2 regions of the Clostridioides sp. LIBA-7678 genome follow, and region 2 is predicted to be linked to the other one. Evidence: a T-box and tRNA genes for the amino acid it is inferred to sense, from the RefSeq annotation. Region 2 holds a T-box; the other holds one or more tRNA genes.

Region 1 (8,045 bases), 630 kb from region 2:
AACTGGTAAAAAAGGGGAAATGAAAGAAGTAAGTGATGGATATGCAAGAAATTTCTTATTTCCTAAAAAGATGGCTGTGCAAGCAGATAATGTAGCAATAAAAGAGTTAAATGAAAAGAATAAGTCTAAAGAGATAAAAGCGAAAAAAGAATATGAAGAAGCTGTTTTATTAGGGAAACAAATGGAAGAAATCAATATAGAAATATACTCAAAAGCAGGAGAAGGTGGAAGACTTTTTGGTTCAATAACTGCTAAAGAGATTGCTGAGCAATTAAAGAAACAAAAAGATATAGATGTAGATAAAAGAAAAATATTATTAGATGAACCAATAAGAACTCTAGGTTCAACATTTGTAGAAATAAAAATACATCAAAAAGTAACTACTAAAATAAGAGTAGATGTAAAAGAAAAACAGTAATAACTAGAGGTGATAAAGATGGAAGATATGACGAGAATTCCTCCTCATAGTGTAGAATCAGAACAATCAATATTGGGTTCTATACTTCTAGATAAAGATGCTATAATAACAGTTACAGAAACTATAAAGCCTGATGATTTCTATAAAGAGGCTCACAAAATAATATATGAATGTATGATAACTTTAAGTAATAAAGGTGAGCCTATAGACTTGATAACACTGACAGAAGAACTAAGAAAACAAGGGCATCTTAATGATATTGGAGGAATCAGTTATATTACAAGTCTTTCTACTATAGTACCTACGACTTCAAATGTAAAATACTATGCTGACATAGTAAAAGAGAAGTCTGTGCTTAGAAAGCTTATAAAAGCTTCTAATGAAATAATAAATCTAGGATATAGTGGAGCAACTAAAATTGAAGATGTTTTAGAACAAGCTGAAAAGAGCATATTTGATATATCACAGGAGAAAACTAGTGATGATTTTAAATCTATAAACTTAGTTTTGATGGACGCCTATGATATGATAGAAAAATTATACACTAATAAGAGTGATGTAACTGGCATAACTACTGGTTTTAAAGATTTAAATAAAAAAATAAATGGTCTTCAAAGGACCGATTTAATATTAATTGCAGCCAGACCAGCAATGGGTAAAACTGCGTTTTCTTTAAACTTAGTACAAAATGCCGCCTTAAAAGGTGATGCGTCTGTAGCTGTGTTTAGTCTAGAGATGTCTAAAGAACAATTAGTACAACGTATGTTATCTTCACAGTCTAGTGTAGAATTAAAAAAGATAAAGACTGGAACACTTAATGATAATGACTGGCCTAGAATTATAGATGCTATGGCAGTGTTGTCAGATGCGAAAATACACATAGATGATACTCCTGGTATAAAAATATCAGAATTAAGGTCAAAGTGTAGAAAGTTAAAGATAGAAAAAGGTCTAGATTTAGTGCTTATTGATTATCTTCAACTTATGGAAGGAGAAGGTAATAACGAAAGCAGACAACAAGAAATATCTAAAATATCAAGGTCACTAAAGATACTAGCAAAAGAATTAAACTGTCCTGTTGTGGCATTATCTCAGTTATCACGTGCACCAGAACAAAGAGCAGACCATAGACCAATGTTATCTGACTTAAGAGAATCTGGAGCGATAGAACAGGATGCAGATATAGTCATGTTTTTATATAGGGATGAATATTATCATGCTGATTCTGAGAGTAAAAATATAGGAGAAGTAATAATAGCAAAAAATAGACATGGTGAAACTGGTTCTGTAGAACTAGTTTGGCTTGGTGAAGTTCAACGATTTGGGGATAAGTTGAGAGACCTATAATCTAATGAATATCCACAGAACATCCTTTCTTTCTACAGGAAAAATGTGGATACATGTCACTAAATATGTCTAAACCTTGAAATATAGCTAAAAAATTATCCACAGTATCCACAGATAGCCTGTTGATAAGTGTGAATAAGTAGATAAAGCAAGCTTTTAGCTTGCTTTATCTGTGTATAAATATTAATTATTAGGAGGAATAATATGGAGAAAATAAGCTTAACGTGTATATATCCCAATATAATTAAAGTACTTGATGAAATAAACTTATTTAGAGTAATTGATAATAACCTAAAGGAATCAATTGTTGTCTATGCTAGTATTGTGGATAGTCAATATTATATAAATATGACTAACACAAACTTTGGAAATATAACTAACATATGTAAGTTAGAAAAACTTCTAGATGTGGATAAATTTATGGAAAAAGTTATAAACTATGAAAAAGAAATCATAGAGAAAGATGAATTTTCAAAAATAGAAAAATATCTGTTAAATATTGGAGAACGCTAAAAAAGTTGAAAAAAATACGAATGTTTGATAGAATAAATAAGTAAAGCGTTCGAGAGTATATAAAATATAGAGGTGAATTACATGAAAACAGTTGCAATTGTTGGTTCTCAATGGGGAGATGAAGGTAAAGGTAAAGTTATAGATTATCTTGCTACTCAAGCAGATGTAGTAGTAAGAGGACAAGGTGGAAATAATGCAGGACATACATTAGTTGTAGAAGGTAAGAAGTATGCACTACATTTAATTCCATCTGGAGTATTAAATTCAAAAACAGTGAATATAATAGGAAATGGTATAGTATTTGACCCTAAAGGATTTTTAGAAGAATTGGAAATGTTTAAAGCGGATAATATAAATACAGAAAATATAAAAATAAGTGATAGAGCCCATGTCATATTCCCATATCATAAAGAACTAGATGCATTGTCAGAAGAAGCCAGAGGCGATTTAAAGATAGGTACAACAAAAAAAGGTATTGGACCTTGCTATATGGATAAAACAGAGAGATCTGGAATAAGAATCTGTGATTTAATGGACAAGGACAAATTTGCTATAAAATTAAAAGCTCAGATAGATGCTAAAAATGAAATAGTTAAGAATATATATGGAAAAGAAGAATTATTTGATTTTGAAACAATATATAATGAATATATCGGATATGCAGAACAAATAAGAAAATACGTTGCAGATACATCAGTTATTGTATATGATGCAGTGAGAGCAGGTAAAAAAGTATTATTTGAAGGAGCACAAGGTACTTTATTGGATTTAGATTTAGGAACATACCCATTTGTTACATCTTCTCACCCAACATCTGGTGGATTTGCAATCGGTGCAGGTATAGGACCAAACATGATAAAAGATGTTGTTGGGATAGTAAAAGCATATACTACAAGAGTTGGAGAAGGTCCATTTGTTACAGAACAAATAAATGAAACTGGTGACAAAATAAGAGAGCAAGGTCATGAATTTGGAGTAACTACTGGTAGACCAAGAAGATGTGGATGGTTTGATGCAGTTATAGTTAAGTATGCAGCTAGGGTTAATGGTTTAACTAGTATCTCATTTATGTTACTAGATGTTTTAACTGGATTTGATAAGATAAAAGTTTGTACATCTTATAAGATGGGTGATAAAATAATAACAGATTTCCCTGCATCATTAGACGACTTAGCAAAATGTGAACCTATATATGAAGAATTAGATGGATGGAATGAAGATATAACTCAAGTAGATAATTTTGATAATCTTCCAGAAAATGCAAAGAAATATATAGCTAAAATAGAAGAGTTGGTCGGAGTAAGTGTAGACATGGTTTCTGTTGGGCCTAATAGAGCTCAAACAATAATAAGAAAAAATATATTTGCTTAATATTTTATTAAACAATTTAAATTGTGAATAATAAGGAAAGAGTATCTCAAGATAATGATTATAGTTATTAGAGATACTCTTTTGTGTTAGATTTGTATTAAGTCTTTATTCAGTTAAAATTATTTATGTATGTTCTATGTGTAATTAAAGTTGAATTTCTGTATTCTAATTATATATTTTATTCAAAATGCTTGTTGAAAATAAGTAGTTCAAGAGGATTCTAATTATATGCTAAAAAAATAAAAAAACTATTGACTAAAAATTGTACAGCAGTTATAATATAACTTGTGAGTGAAAGAAACGACGAAAAAAGTCGAAAAAAATGTGGTCTATTAGCTCAGTCGGTAGAGCACCTGACTTTTAATCAGGGTGTCCCGCGTTCGAGTCGCGGATAGATCACCAAAATGGCTCGTTGGTCAAGAGGTTAAGACACCGCCCTTTCACGGCGGTAACAGGGGTTCAATTCCCCTACGAGTCACCAGTATGGGACTATAGCTCAGCTGGGAGAGCACCTGCCTTACAAGCAGGGGGTCACAGGTTCGAGCCCTGTTAGTCCCACCATTTTTGAATTAGAGATAAATACTAGATTATATGCTGGTGTGGCTCAACGGTAGAGCAGCTGACTTGTAATCAGCAGGTTGTAGGTTCGATTCCTATCACCAGCTCCACAAAGTACATAAATTCAAATTAATATAATTTTCTACGTTACAGGATACTTTTAAGTATCTTTTTTTGATTGAAAAATTAAATTTAATTACAATAAAGTATTAAGTTATTTGTAATGATATAATTTATAAGATTAAAATTTAGAGTATTTTTAGAATAGTATTATATAATCTGCTAAGTTTACAATATTGATAAATTATAAGTAATATAAAGAATTAGATGTATTAAAGATACTTTAGAAATGTACTTATAGTAGAGAGAGTAGTTTCTTTAGTATAAGTTTTAAACAGAGAAGCAAGTTTGTCTTACCTCTCTATTTAAAAATAAAAAAATGTTTTTTAAGGGCTACTTTATTTAAATCTTTCCCATCTCAAATCATCACCAGTAAATTCTAAAATCCTAAATTTGTCTAAAATTCTAGAAAGAGTTCTTTGAGTATAAGTATTTCCTATTTGGGATGGTGTTAAGTTGGTTGAGATAATAATTTTTTTACCAGTAACAAGTCTTGTGTTTACAATGTTGAAGATTTCTCCACTAGTAAAAGAGTTATTAAGTTCAGTACCAAGGTCATCTATTATTAATAAATCACAATCAAACAAGTTTTTATAATTATCTTCACTTATCGGATTATTTGTGTCTCTTCTAAATTTATAGTCTTCAAGAATATCTAATATTCTAAAAGAAGTTTGATAAATTACAACATTTCCTTTGTCCAATAATTCCTTTGCAATACAATTGCACATATATGTTTTTCCCAGTCCAGTAGAACCATAAAACAGTAGATTTTCATCATTATCTTCCTTGAAATCATGAACAAAATTTTCGCAGACACTTAAATTATTTAGCATATTTTCTCTAGGAGATATTTCTCCATCAGAGCCTTTCTTAGGAGAAAATATATTCAAGTTAAAATTCGAAAAATTTTCCTGACTTAAAATCCTGTCTAAATTAGACATTTTATAAGCTTCATTTACAATTTCTTGTTTAAGGCAAGAGCATTTTTCCCCATTAGGTAAAAAACCTTTATCTTTACAAGAAGTACATTGAAACTTTATTTCTAAGTAATCAAGAGGGATATTATTCTCAGCTAAAAGTTCCTCCTTCTTTACTTTTAAAGATTCTATAGTATTTTTAGATTTATTTACAATCTCATCTTTAGACTTAGGATTTAAAAGTACTATTTTAGCTAGACTAAGGCCTATTTTAGAAATCTCATCATCTATAGATTTTATTTCAGGAATTCTATTATATACCTCATTTTTTCTATGTTCTAATAAGAGTTCGCTATTATCTCTTCTCTTATCATATTTAGCAAGTATTTTTCTTATTTTATCTTCATTCATTTAATCACCTACTTAAACTTTTCTTTTTGACTTTTTTTAATAATCTCATCGAGTTCATCAGATGTATACTGAGTGAATGTCTCATTGAAATTATGAAACTTAGTTTTCTTGTAAGTATTGTTGTTTTGAGTAGTATTAATCTGCTTCTTATTAATATTCTCCTTAACTATACGTTCTTCCTCTTTTTGCTTTAAATCATTTAAATTTTTTATATTTTTTTCATTCCAATTTTTAATTATACCATTTATATAAGATATACTTGGGTTTGAAATATTTTTAGATTTAGAGCAAGCATTTATTATTAAGTCCATATCCATACCAAATTTATCAAACCAAGTGTCCATAAGTTCTTTTTCTGACTTTGATGGTTGTCTTGAAAATCCTAATTCATTGAAAATAGTTTTGTATAAAATATATCTTTCACTTCTAACTAAAAAGCTATCTTCAACATCTTTTGGTGTATATAAATTTGAATCATACCAATTCCTGATAATACCCTCAATGTATTTAACTGGTTTTGATGTACCAGTTTTATCTTTTACATATTCATAAGCACAAAGTATCATATCAGGACTCATATTGTATTTATTCATTATATCCATGATACTTATCTTTTCACTTGGGTCGAGATAGCGGCCAACTATTTTATTTATGGAATTGAACATTTTTCTAATACTTGGATTTTCAGAAGTAGATACAACTTGGTCTGTATTAGATTTTACAGATGAATTATTACCTAATATATTCTCAATATAGAAATTTTTTAAATCTAAAAATTCTATTGAATAATTAAAATTATCATATTCTCCATTGTCATGTATTTTTATAATCTTCTTTTCCTCCCAAAATTTCCAAGCAGATAACACATCAGACAAAGGTATATTTAGGTTTTTGGCTATTGAATTATTGTCGAACTTAGGATTAGAAGTAATATCACATGCTTGTCTATAGCCTAAAAGATAAACTTTTACGTATAACCCGTCCGCCATTGGCATAAATATATCTATAAAGATATTGGGAATAGTGATTTCACCTAAATCTATTTCATTGCTTTCTTTGAAAAACATTTTATCACCTCAGATTAAATTATATCATTTTTTATATTATATTTGTCTGTAAACAAATAAAAGGTCGCAAGATTAGCATGTAAATATTTTCTAGAAAGATTCATTTTGAAAGGGAGGAGATATTTTGGTTATAAAATTCAACCAAAAAGTAAGAAGAACATTATCAGTAGCAATTTTATTTATGGTATTAATAATAGGTTGCTTTATAGAAAAGGATGACAGTTTAGAAACGTATAAAGAAAAAGCTAATTCAAAGATAAATCAATATAATATGGATGTTATATTTGATGATGAAACGAAGAGACTAATGTGTAATCAGAATGTTGAGTACATAAATAATACAAAATCAAACATGGATAAAATATATTTTCATATATATCCAAATGCTTTTTCAAAAAAAGAGTTTGCTCCTTTTGAAAAAGAGGAAATGACAAAAGCTTATCCTAATGGGTTCAATGAAGGGTACATAGATATAAAGAATATATTAAATAGGAATAGTAAAATGGAGTATAAGATTAAAGGGGATAAAAATGATATATTAGAAATAGAATTAGGGAAAGAATTAAAACCGAATGAAAGAATTTCATTAGATATAAAATATAATGTAAAAATACCAAATTCAGTTGGAAGATTTGGATATGGGGAAAATACTATAAACGTTACTAACTGGTTTCCTATAGCTTGTGTTAATGATGAAAGAGGTTGGAATCTAAAGAGTTATGAAACAATTGGTGACCCATTCTATAGTGAGACTAGCGATTTTCATGTGAAACTATTAATTCCAAATAAGTATAAGATTGCTCACACAGGAAAACTTATTAATGACAAGCATGACAATAAAAAGATGCTATATGAAATAGAAGCTGAAAGTGTTAGGGATTTTGCATTTATATTAAGTAGTAAATTTGATGTAACTAAGGTAGATTCAAAAGGAATAGCAATTAATACATACAATTTAAATAAAAAACTTTCTAAAAAAGCAACTGAAGTGGCAAAAGATTCAATTGATATATTTAGTGAATTATTTGGGAAATATCCATATAAAGAATACTCTGTCGTAGCGAGTGACTTTTTTATAGGTGGAATGGAATATCCTATGCTCGTTATGATAGACCAAAGCTTATATAATGAGAAAAATGAATTTCTACTTGAATATGTTATTGCCCATGAGACAGCACATCAATGGTGGTATTCTGCTATTGGAAATGATGAAATAAGTGAACCTTGGTTAGATGAAGCACTTACTGAATATTCTACAATAGTGTATTTTGAGCAAAAATACGGTAAAGAGATGGCAAATAAACTTCTAAAAACTATGGA
Region 2 (8,045 bases):
TCTTAACTTGAGTTGGAGATAACCAAACTGGGAATTTACCAGCATAATGCTCTATTAATATACCTATAAATCTTTCTATACTACCAAAAGCAACTCTATGAATCATAACTGGTCTATGTTTTTCACCATCTTGTCCGATATAAGTGTTATCAAATTGTCTTGGAAGTTGCATATCTAATTGGATAGTACCACATTGCCAAGTTCTTCCTAAACAGTCTTTTAGATGGAAGTCTATCTTAGGACCATAGAATGCACCATCACCTTCATTTATAGTATATGGTAGACCTAATTCTTCTAAAGCTTCTCTTAATCCATTTTCTGCTGCTTCCCACTCTTCTTCGCTTCCCATAGAATCTTCTGGTCTTGTAGATAACTCTAAGTTATATTCAAATCCAAAAGTTTTGTAGATACCATCTATTAGGTTAGCTACTCCTTTTATTTCATCCTTTATTTGCTCTGGCAACATGAATATATGTGAATCGTCTTGAGTAAATGCTCTAACTCTCATTAATCCTTGTAATGCACCAGATAACTCATGTCTATGAACTCTACCAAGCTCTGCAACTCTCATTGGGAAATCTCTATATGAGTGTAATTGAGAATTATAGTAAATTAATCCTCCAGGACAGTTCATAGGTTTTATAGCATAATCTTCATCATCTATTTTAACTGTATACATATTTTCTTTGTAATGATACCAGTGACCTGAAGTCTCCCATAATTTTCTATTTAATATAATAGGAGATTCTATTTCAATATATCCAGCTTTTCTGTGTATTTCTCTCCAGAATTTTAATAGTTCATTTTTAAGTTCCATACCCTTTGGTAAGAACATAGGGAATCCAGGACCTTCTTCAGGTATCATAAATAATCCTAATTCTTTACCTAGTTTTCTATGGTCTCTCTTTTTAGCTTCTTCTAATAAATGTAAGTACTCTTCTAAATCTTTGTTTTTCTCAAAAGAAGTTCCATAGATTCTTTGAAGCATCTTATTTTTTTCATCGCCACGCCAGTATGCACCTGCAACACTTTGTAATTTAACAGCTTTAACTTTTTTAGTAGATGGTAAATGTGGTCCTCTACATAAATCAGTAAAATCACCTTGCTTGTAGAAAGATATTATTTCACTTTCAGGTAAATCAGATATAAGTTCTACCTTATAGTCTTCTCCTTGTTCTTTCATAAGCTCTAAAGCTTCATTTCTAGGAAGTTCAAATCTTTCTATTTTTAAATCTTCTTTAGCTATTTTTTTCATTTCAGCTTCTATTTTTTCTAAATCTTCTGGAACTAATCTATGGTCTAAATCTATATCATAGTAGAATCCATTTTCTATACTTGGCCCTATAGCAAGTTTTGCTTCTGGGTAAAGTCTCTTTATAGCTTGAGCTAATATATGTGCTGATGTATGTCTAAAAACTTCCTTACCTTCTTTATCTTCAAACTTAAATAAATTTAAGTCACAATCAGAATCTATAATGTGGTCCATACCTACAACCTCTCCGTTCACAGATGCTGCTACCACATTTCTAGCTAATCCTTCGCTAATGGATTTTGCTACATCCATAACAGAAATAGCACTTTCAAATTCTTTTATTGAGCCATCTTTTAAAGCAACTTTAATCATTGTTTTTTCCTCCTTATTGAAATAATTTTTAGATTTTTTGTAATAAAAAATCGCCCCAAATATGTTTGGGACGATATTAATTCGCGGTTCCACCCAAGTTGGTGTATACAAGTATATACAACCCTCTTGATGACTATAAGGTCGTCACCCGAGCACTTTCACATATAGTATAAATACAAATACTGCTAATAAACTCAGCTCCAAGGTAGTTTTCAAATAGACCTGTTACATGGGCTCTCAGCCATAGACCCAAATTCTCTGAGAATGGTTTCTACTCTACTCTTCCTCTTCAACACTATGATTTTTAATATATTTTCATTATAACAGATACTTATACATCAATCAACATTAATGTAATATAATAATTACCCATTATTTTTCATCTTAATCAACTCTAAATCAATATTCTAATATTTTTATATTACTTTAATCTTTTGATTTATAGTTATATTATAATATTTTCACCAATTTTAAATTTTTAAAATATATCTACATGCATGATAGATATGACTAGATAAATACTAAAATTAATTTTTATTGAAGTTAATTTTTAGTTTTTGTATACTTAAGTACAATAGCTAATTATTGTATATTTAAATAAATATAGTAACCAAACCTTGAACTATACCTATTAAAAAACCTAAAACAAGACCTAAAAATTCTATATGCTTTAATTCTTTTTTAGCTATTTTTATTATTATCTCTTCTAATTCATATAAATCTAGTTCATTAATCTTATCTTCGACCATTTTTTGTATATCTATACGTTCATTTGCTTTATTTATTATATTTTTACTCAATTCATCTATACTCTGTTTAACTTCAGACTCAATTATCTCTCCTAAATAGTCTTGTATCATGTTTTTTATGCCACTTGGTATAAATGAGACTTTCTCATGTATTATAATTTTTACCCTTGCTTTTATGTATCTTACAACTTCTTCCTTATCTTCGTCAGTAATGATATTTGCAAGTATTTCGTCCATAGAAAGAAATTCTTCTTGAATTATTTCTCCCACATTGGCTGCTATTTCTGCTCTTCTCTTTGGTATAAGCCCTACTATTTCTATATTTAAAATAGGTATTTTAATAGGCTCTATTGGTCTAAATATTAGTCTTATAGCAACTACATTTGTAACGTAACCTATAAATCCACCAATAACAGCTAATATCAGTATCCTAATTAAATTATCCATTATAAAATTTCTCCTTATCAATTGTATATTTGTCAGCTATATTACACTTAATCAGTAGATATTTTTTATAGTTAATAGCCCTAGCTATATTATAGCTTTATATACAATTATAAGTCTTTTGTGTCGATTTAAAAAGAATTTTTTTAGTTTTATATCTTTAGTTCCTAATTCTCCATAATTATACTAACTTTATTTTCAAAAATTGCCTCTACAGTATCTATAATTTCTTTTGAGCAATTATTATTTAATAAATCTAATATTTCTATTTTTCTAGGACATAAAGTTAATAAGGTACTTATTAAAAAGTCCTCATAGTTTAAATTCTCTCTTATTACCATATTTATGATTTCTTCATCATCTATACTGTCTATTTTGTTTCCATTTTTATCGTATAAAATAAATGTATTATCTTCCATTATATGAACTTTTAGCAAATCAATCTTTTCTTCTTGAGTATCTATAAAGTATTTTAAGACTCTTATAAATTCATCTTGGTCTTTCTTTATTAAATACTCCTCAACTGCAATATCACCTATAGCAGAAATATATTTCATAAATTCTCGCATTCTAAATCTAATAAAACCTTCTACGTTTATAAAATCATTTTCCTCTATATAGTTTCTCACCCTTGTAAATACTGTTTCTCTCATAAAAATCTCTTTTTTAGCAAATATGTTCAGTGAATATATGTATATATTATTTTTATCTTCAGGATATGTACGCCCATAGCATTTTAGAATGTATTCTTTTAAAAGTTTCTCTTTCATTATACTTATTATCATACTAGTTATTTCTGTTGATATCTCATCAATATTTAGAGCTCTTTGTTCAGTTTTAGTACCATTAAGTATTTTTTTATTTAATACTTCTTGCTTTGCAGAATCTATCACTACTTCTACAATGTCATTCGTATATATTAATCTATCGTTTACATTATTATTCCTCAAAAATTTCATAGAAGAAATATTATCCTTCTCAACCAAAGTTATCGCTCCTTTCTTGTCATGAGAGGAACTATAGAACCTATATCTAGTAAATTCTCACAGCTAAGTGTAACTATCTCCTTGTTTTTACTTTCTACAAAACTTTTTATACGTTCATAGTCAGGATGTTTTTTAACATCTCCACAAAAAGCTAGTTTATCCTTAGAAATTAACCCTGTACATCCACCTATAAATCCATAATTCATCTCAAATAAATTTATATGACCTTTTTCTATTAATAAACACTCTATTTCTGTATTCTTCATGCTTTTCCAAATACCTTTATCTGATGTTATTATAGATGTTCTATCTACTATACAGATTGAGCATTTAGAATAGCCCTGCTCTATATTTATCTTTTTAAGTTTATTATTTTCAATATAATCTAATATTACTTTATCAGTGTACTTAAAGTTATGTATAGCATAGTCACCAACTATAGCAATATTGTAAGGTATATCATAAGGGTATCTATTTAATAAATTAGCTTCTCCCTTAATTATATTAAATTTATATCTACTTAATAACTCTTTGTATTGATTATATACATTCGGCGCAACAATTATATCTCCTTTTCCTAAATTACAAATACATATATCTGGGTGATATTTTATGCTTTCATATAATTCTTTACATTCTATTGTTTTTATTATCTCTATATTTCTTAATTTTAATTCATTTTCCATTAGATAACTAATTCTTTTGTCCACCAAAGCTAGACACAAATCGTCATCTATTATAAATGGCTCTCTTGTAAATTCCATTTTTTACTCCTTTTTCTTTTTTTTGATAAATTTTTTACTTGAAATAAATAAAGTGTGTAGCAGAATTTTTCTGCTAACACACCTATTATTAGACTTTTCTATAATTAACTTACACCCATAAAGTGCATTTTTATAAACTTTTAAAACAGTTATTAATATGTATCTTTCACTTTGTTATACTCTTTTTTTATGTACTCTAAAACATCTGGTGGTATATTTCTACTACTATTTGGAGTTAATCCTATTTCTCCATCTTTTATTTTAAATTCCATTACTTTACTTCCATGAAAACCATCTTTTATAACATTCTTTATTAATTCATAGACTGGTTGTTCCACATCTTTTACAATTGAACTTATTACATTGTTTGGTGCCATATCATATTGGTCTTTATTAATAGCTATAACTTGGCCACCATTTTCTCTTGCTACCTGAATAGCTCTTTTACTATCATCCTCTGTAACTGAGAATACAACATCTCTATCAGAATCTCTCATTTCTTTTGCAATAGTTCTAGCTGACTCAGGATTTTCAAATACATTTGAGTATTTAACTAATAACTCAGCATTTTTATTTGAAGTTTTTAGACCTTTCCTAAATCCAGATTCATACTTATCCCTACTAGAACCCTCAACACCTCCTATAAAACCTACTTTACCAGTATCAGTCATTTTACCTGCAATAAGACCTGCCAAATATCCAGTAGAATTATCTTGAAATGATACTGAAACTACATTAGCAGGTTGGACTTTATAAGCATAGTCAACTATCGCAAATTGTTGTTTTGGATATTTGGTAGCATCTTCTTTAATTAACTCTGCAAACCTAGCTCCAACTGCTATTATCAAATCTGGTTCAGATTTATGTAGTTTTTCTAGACTTTCTTTAAAATTCTTAGAAGTCTTTGGTTTCTCAAGTTTTATTCTAATATCAAAATCTTTATCAGCTCTTTTTAGAGCTGATAGTACATTGTTATTATACGATTCGTTATTTAAGTTTTCAGTGTCTAATAATACTCCAACAGTTTTTCTCACATAAGAATCATCATCTTTTATTTCATATTCCTCATTATTACTTTTGTTATCTAATTTATCTTTATTTACTTTATCTTTATTTGACGATGTTGATACACTTTTAGACTCACTCTGTTTGGATTTAGCACTATTTATATTAGAATTATCTTTGTTTACTTTATCAAGTCCAAAATCAAAATCACATATAGCTAATATAAAAATTGTAAACACCACAACAAAGCAGAGCATCAATAGTCTTTTTATTTTCACAAAATTCACTCCCTGATATAGAACATGAAGTCTCTATAGATTATTTATTGTTCTTATTAACATATTCTAACACATCTGGAGGAACATTTTGAGAGCTATTTGGAGCAAGTCCAGTACTTCCAGACTGAACTGTATTTTCTATAACTTCTCCACCTTTATAATTTCCATTTACAAAACTTTGTATCATATTATAAGTAGGCTTTTCAAAATCTTTTACAATAGAGCTTATAACATTTTCTGGAGCCAAATCATGTTGGTCTTTATTAGTAGCTATAACTTTCTTATTTTTCGCTCTAACTGCATTTATTACAGTCTCTGAATCATCTTCAGTAGTAGAGAAAATAACATCTACACCATTATCCATCATTTTTTTAGCTATAGATTCAGCCGATTTACTATCCTTAAAGACATCCACATACTCAATCGAAACATCCTTTATACTACTATTAGAAAATTTAATACCTTCTTTAAAACCTGCTTCAAATTTATCTCTACTAGAACCCTTTACTCCACCAATAAAACCGACCTTATCACTTTCAGTCATCTTTCCAGCGATTAATCCAGCTAGATATCCAGATTTATTATCTTCATAAGAAATTGAAGTTATATTAGAAGGTTGCTTGTCATATTCATAATCTACAATTGCAAATTGTTGCTTTGGATATTTCTTAGCTACATTCTCCAGTGGTTTTGCAAACCTAGCTCCTACAGCTATAATTAAATCTTGATTGTCATTGCATAAAATATCTATACTATTAGAAAAAGTCGACGAATCATCTGATTCCACCTTATTTGTATCTATATTAAGTTTCTTTTTAGCATTGTCTAATGCCAATAAAGCAGCATTATTCATAACTTCATTGTTTGTTCCTTCAATATCTAGTATCATAGATATAGATTTTTTTGAATTATTTTTGTCAGTTATATTACTTTTATTATCTTTGTTAGAATTAGAATTGTTGTCAGGATTATTGCTACACCCAACCAACATTCCAGCTGTCATTGCTACGGTTAATATCAATATCAACACTTTTTTTAAATGCATCAAATTTCACTCCTTATACTTTCATGACATTTTTATATACTGCCTATAAATTTTTTATATATAATTTACACTCTTGTTTTGAACTCTTTACAATAAATCTTACTATAAAAAAGTGTGCAATAGAATTTTATCTATTTACACACTTCCCTAAAAACTAAATCTAATATATCAACACTTAATTTTATCTAAAATAAATCCAATTTAGCATATCAATATTTAATATTTTATCTTAATCTAATAAAAAAACAACTAATAATTTAAAAAATATTATTTATTTTTTTAGACATATGATACCAGTGACACCAGGTCCAGCATGTGCACCTATACACACACCAATTTGGAAAAATCTAATTTCCTTAGGTCTTAATTCATCTTCCATAACCCTAGATAATTGTTCTTTTTCCTTAAAATCATCACTATATCCTATATACACAATTTGGTCTGATAAATCATCCCCACAATTTGATTTTATCAAGTCCATCATCTTAGAAATTACATTCTTCTTTCCTCTTACTTGAGATATTTGTGAAACTAGTCCATCTTTTATCTCTAGGATAGGTTTTATATTTAATATGCTTCCTATTGCTGCTTTAGTAGATGATATTCTTCCTCCCTTTTGTAAATATTCTAGTGTATCCACCGAAAATATAACAAAAGCTTTCTCTTTTAAATCATCTAAAACAGGCAATATTTCATCAATAGACTTTCCTTCACTTGCAAGTTCTCCTGCTTTTATTACAAGTAAACCAGTTCCCATACAAAGCAAGTTAGAGTCGTATGTATATATTTTACCTTCTACATCATTTTTTGCCATTACAGCACTTTGATACGTCCCTGTGGCTGTGGCAGAACCTGCTATATAAAGTATCTCTCTATCTTCACTAGTATACTTCTCAAACACTTCCTTAAATTGGGCATAAGTAGCTTGAGAAGTTTTTGGATATGCATTTTCTTCTCTAAGCTTTTTATAAAATTCATCTCCAGATATATCGATTCTATCCTTATACTCTTTTTCCTCTAATATAACTGTTAACGAGACAATATCTATATCATATTTATCTAACAAATCTTTTGGCACGTCCGATAAACTGTCACAGATTATCTTTAGATTTTTCATTAAGTATGCTCCTTTCTCATTTAGGCTTGGTAA

Evidence for each region. A T-box is a leader RNA that pairs with one kind of tRNA and senses whether it is charged. The one in region 2 lies ahead of thrS (threonine--tRNA ligase), so its partner is inferred to be a tRNA-Thr.
Region 1: it has a tRNA-Thr gene. The T-box ahead of thrS (threonine--tRNA ligase) is inferred to sense a tRNA for this amino acid. The anticodon was not compared.

The regions. Positions count from the first base shown of each region.
Region 1 covers NZ_CP196987.1:4,167,294-4,175,338, reverse strand. Annotated here, with positions in the region: gene rplI (50S ribosomal protein L9) at 1-418, shown strand, start outside; gene dnaB (replicative DNA helicase) at 437-1,765, shown strand; gene ACTG46_RS19310 (hypothetical protein) at 1,970-2,278, shown strand; gene ACTG46_RS19305 (adenylosuccinate synthase) at 2,360-3,649, shown strand; tRNA gene ACTG46_RS19300 (tRNA-Lys) at 3,976-4,051, shown strand; tRNA gene ACTG46_RS19295 (tRNA-Glu) at 4,056-4,130, shown strand; tRNA gene ACTG46_RS19290 (tRNA-Val) at 4,135-4,210, shown strand; tRNA gene ACTG46_RS19285 (tRNA-Thr) at 4,243-4,317, shown strand; gene ACTG46_RS19280 (ATP-binding protein) at 4,666-5,658, opposite strand; gene ACTG46_RS19275 (DnaD domain protein) at 5,667-6,725, opposite strand; gene ACTG46_RS19270 (M1 family metallopeptidase) at 6,850-8,045, shown strand, end outside.
Region 2 covers NZ_CP196987.1:601,664-609,708, reverse strand. Annotated here, with positions in the region: gene thrS (threonine--tRNA ligase) at 1-1,624, opposite strand, end outside; T-box leader at 1,688-1,926, opposite strand; gene ACTG46_RS03150 (DUF445 domain-containing protein) at 2,218-2,820, opposite strand; gene ACTG46_RS03145 (putative sporulation protein YtxC) at 2,985-3,803, opposite strand; gene ACTG46_RS03140 (DUF6873 family GME fold protein) at 3,806-4,567, opposite strand; gene ACTG46_RS03135 (BMP family ABC transporter substrate-binding protein) at 4,720-5,850, opposite strand; gene ACTG46_RS03130 (BMP family ABC transporter substrate-binding protein) at 5,891-6,895, opposite strand; gene ACTG46_RS03125 (DegV family protein) at 7,167-8,012, opposite strand.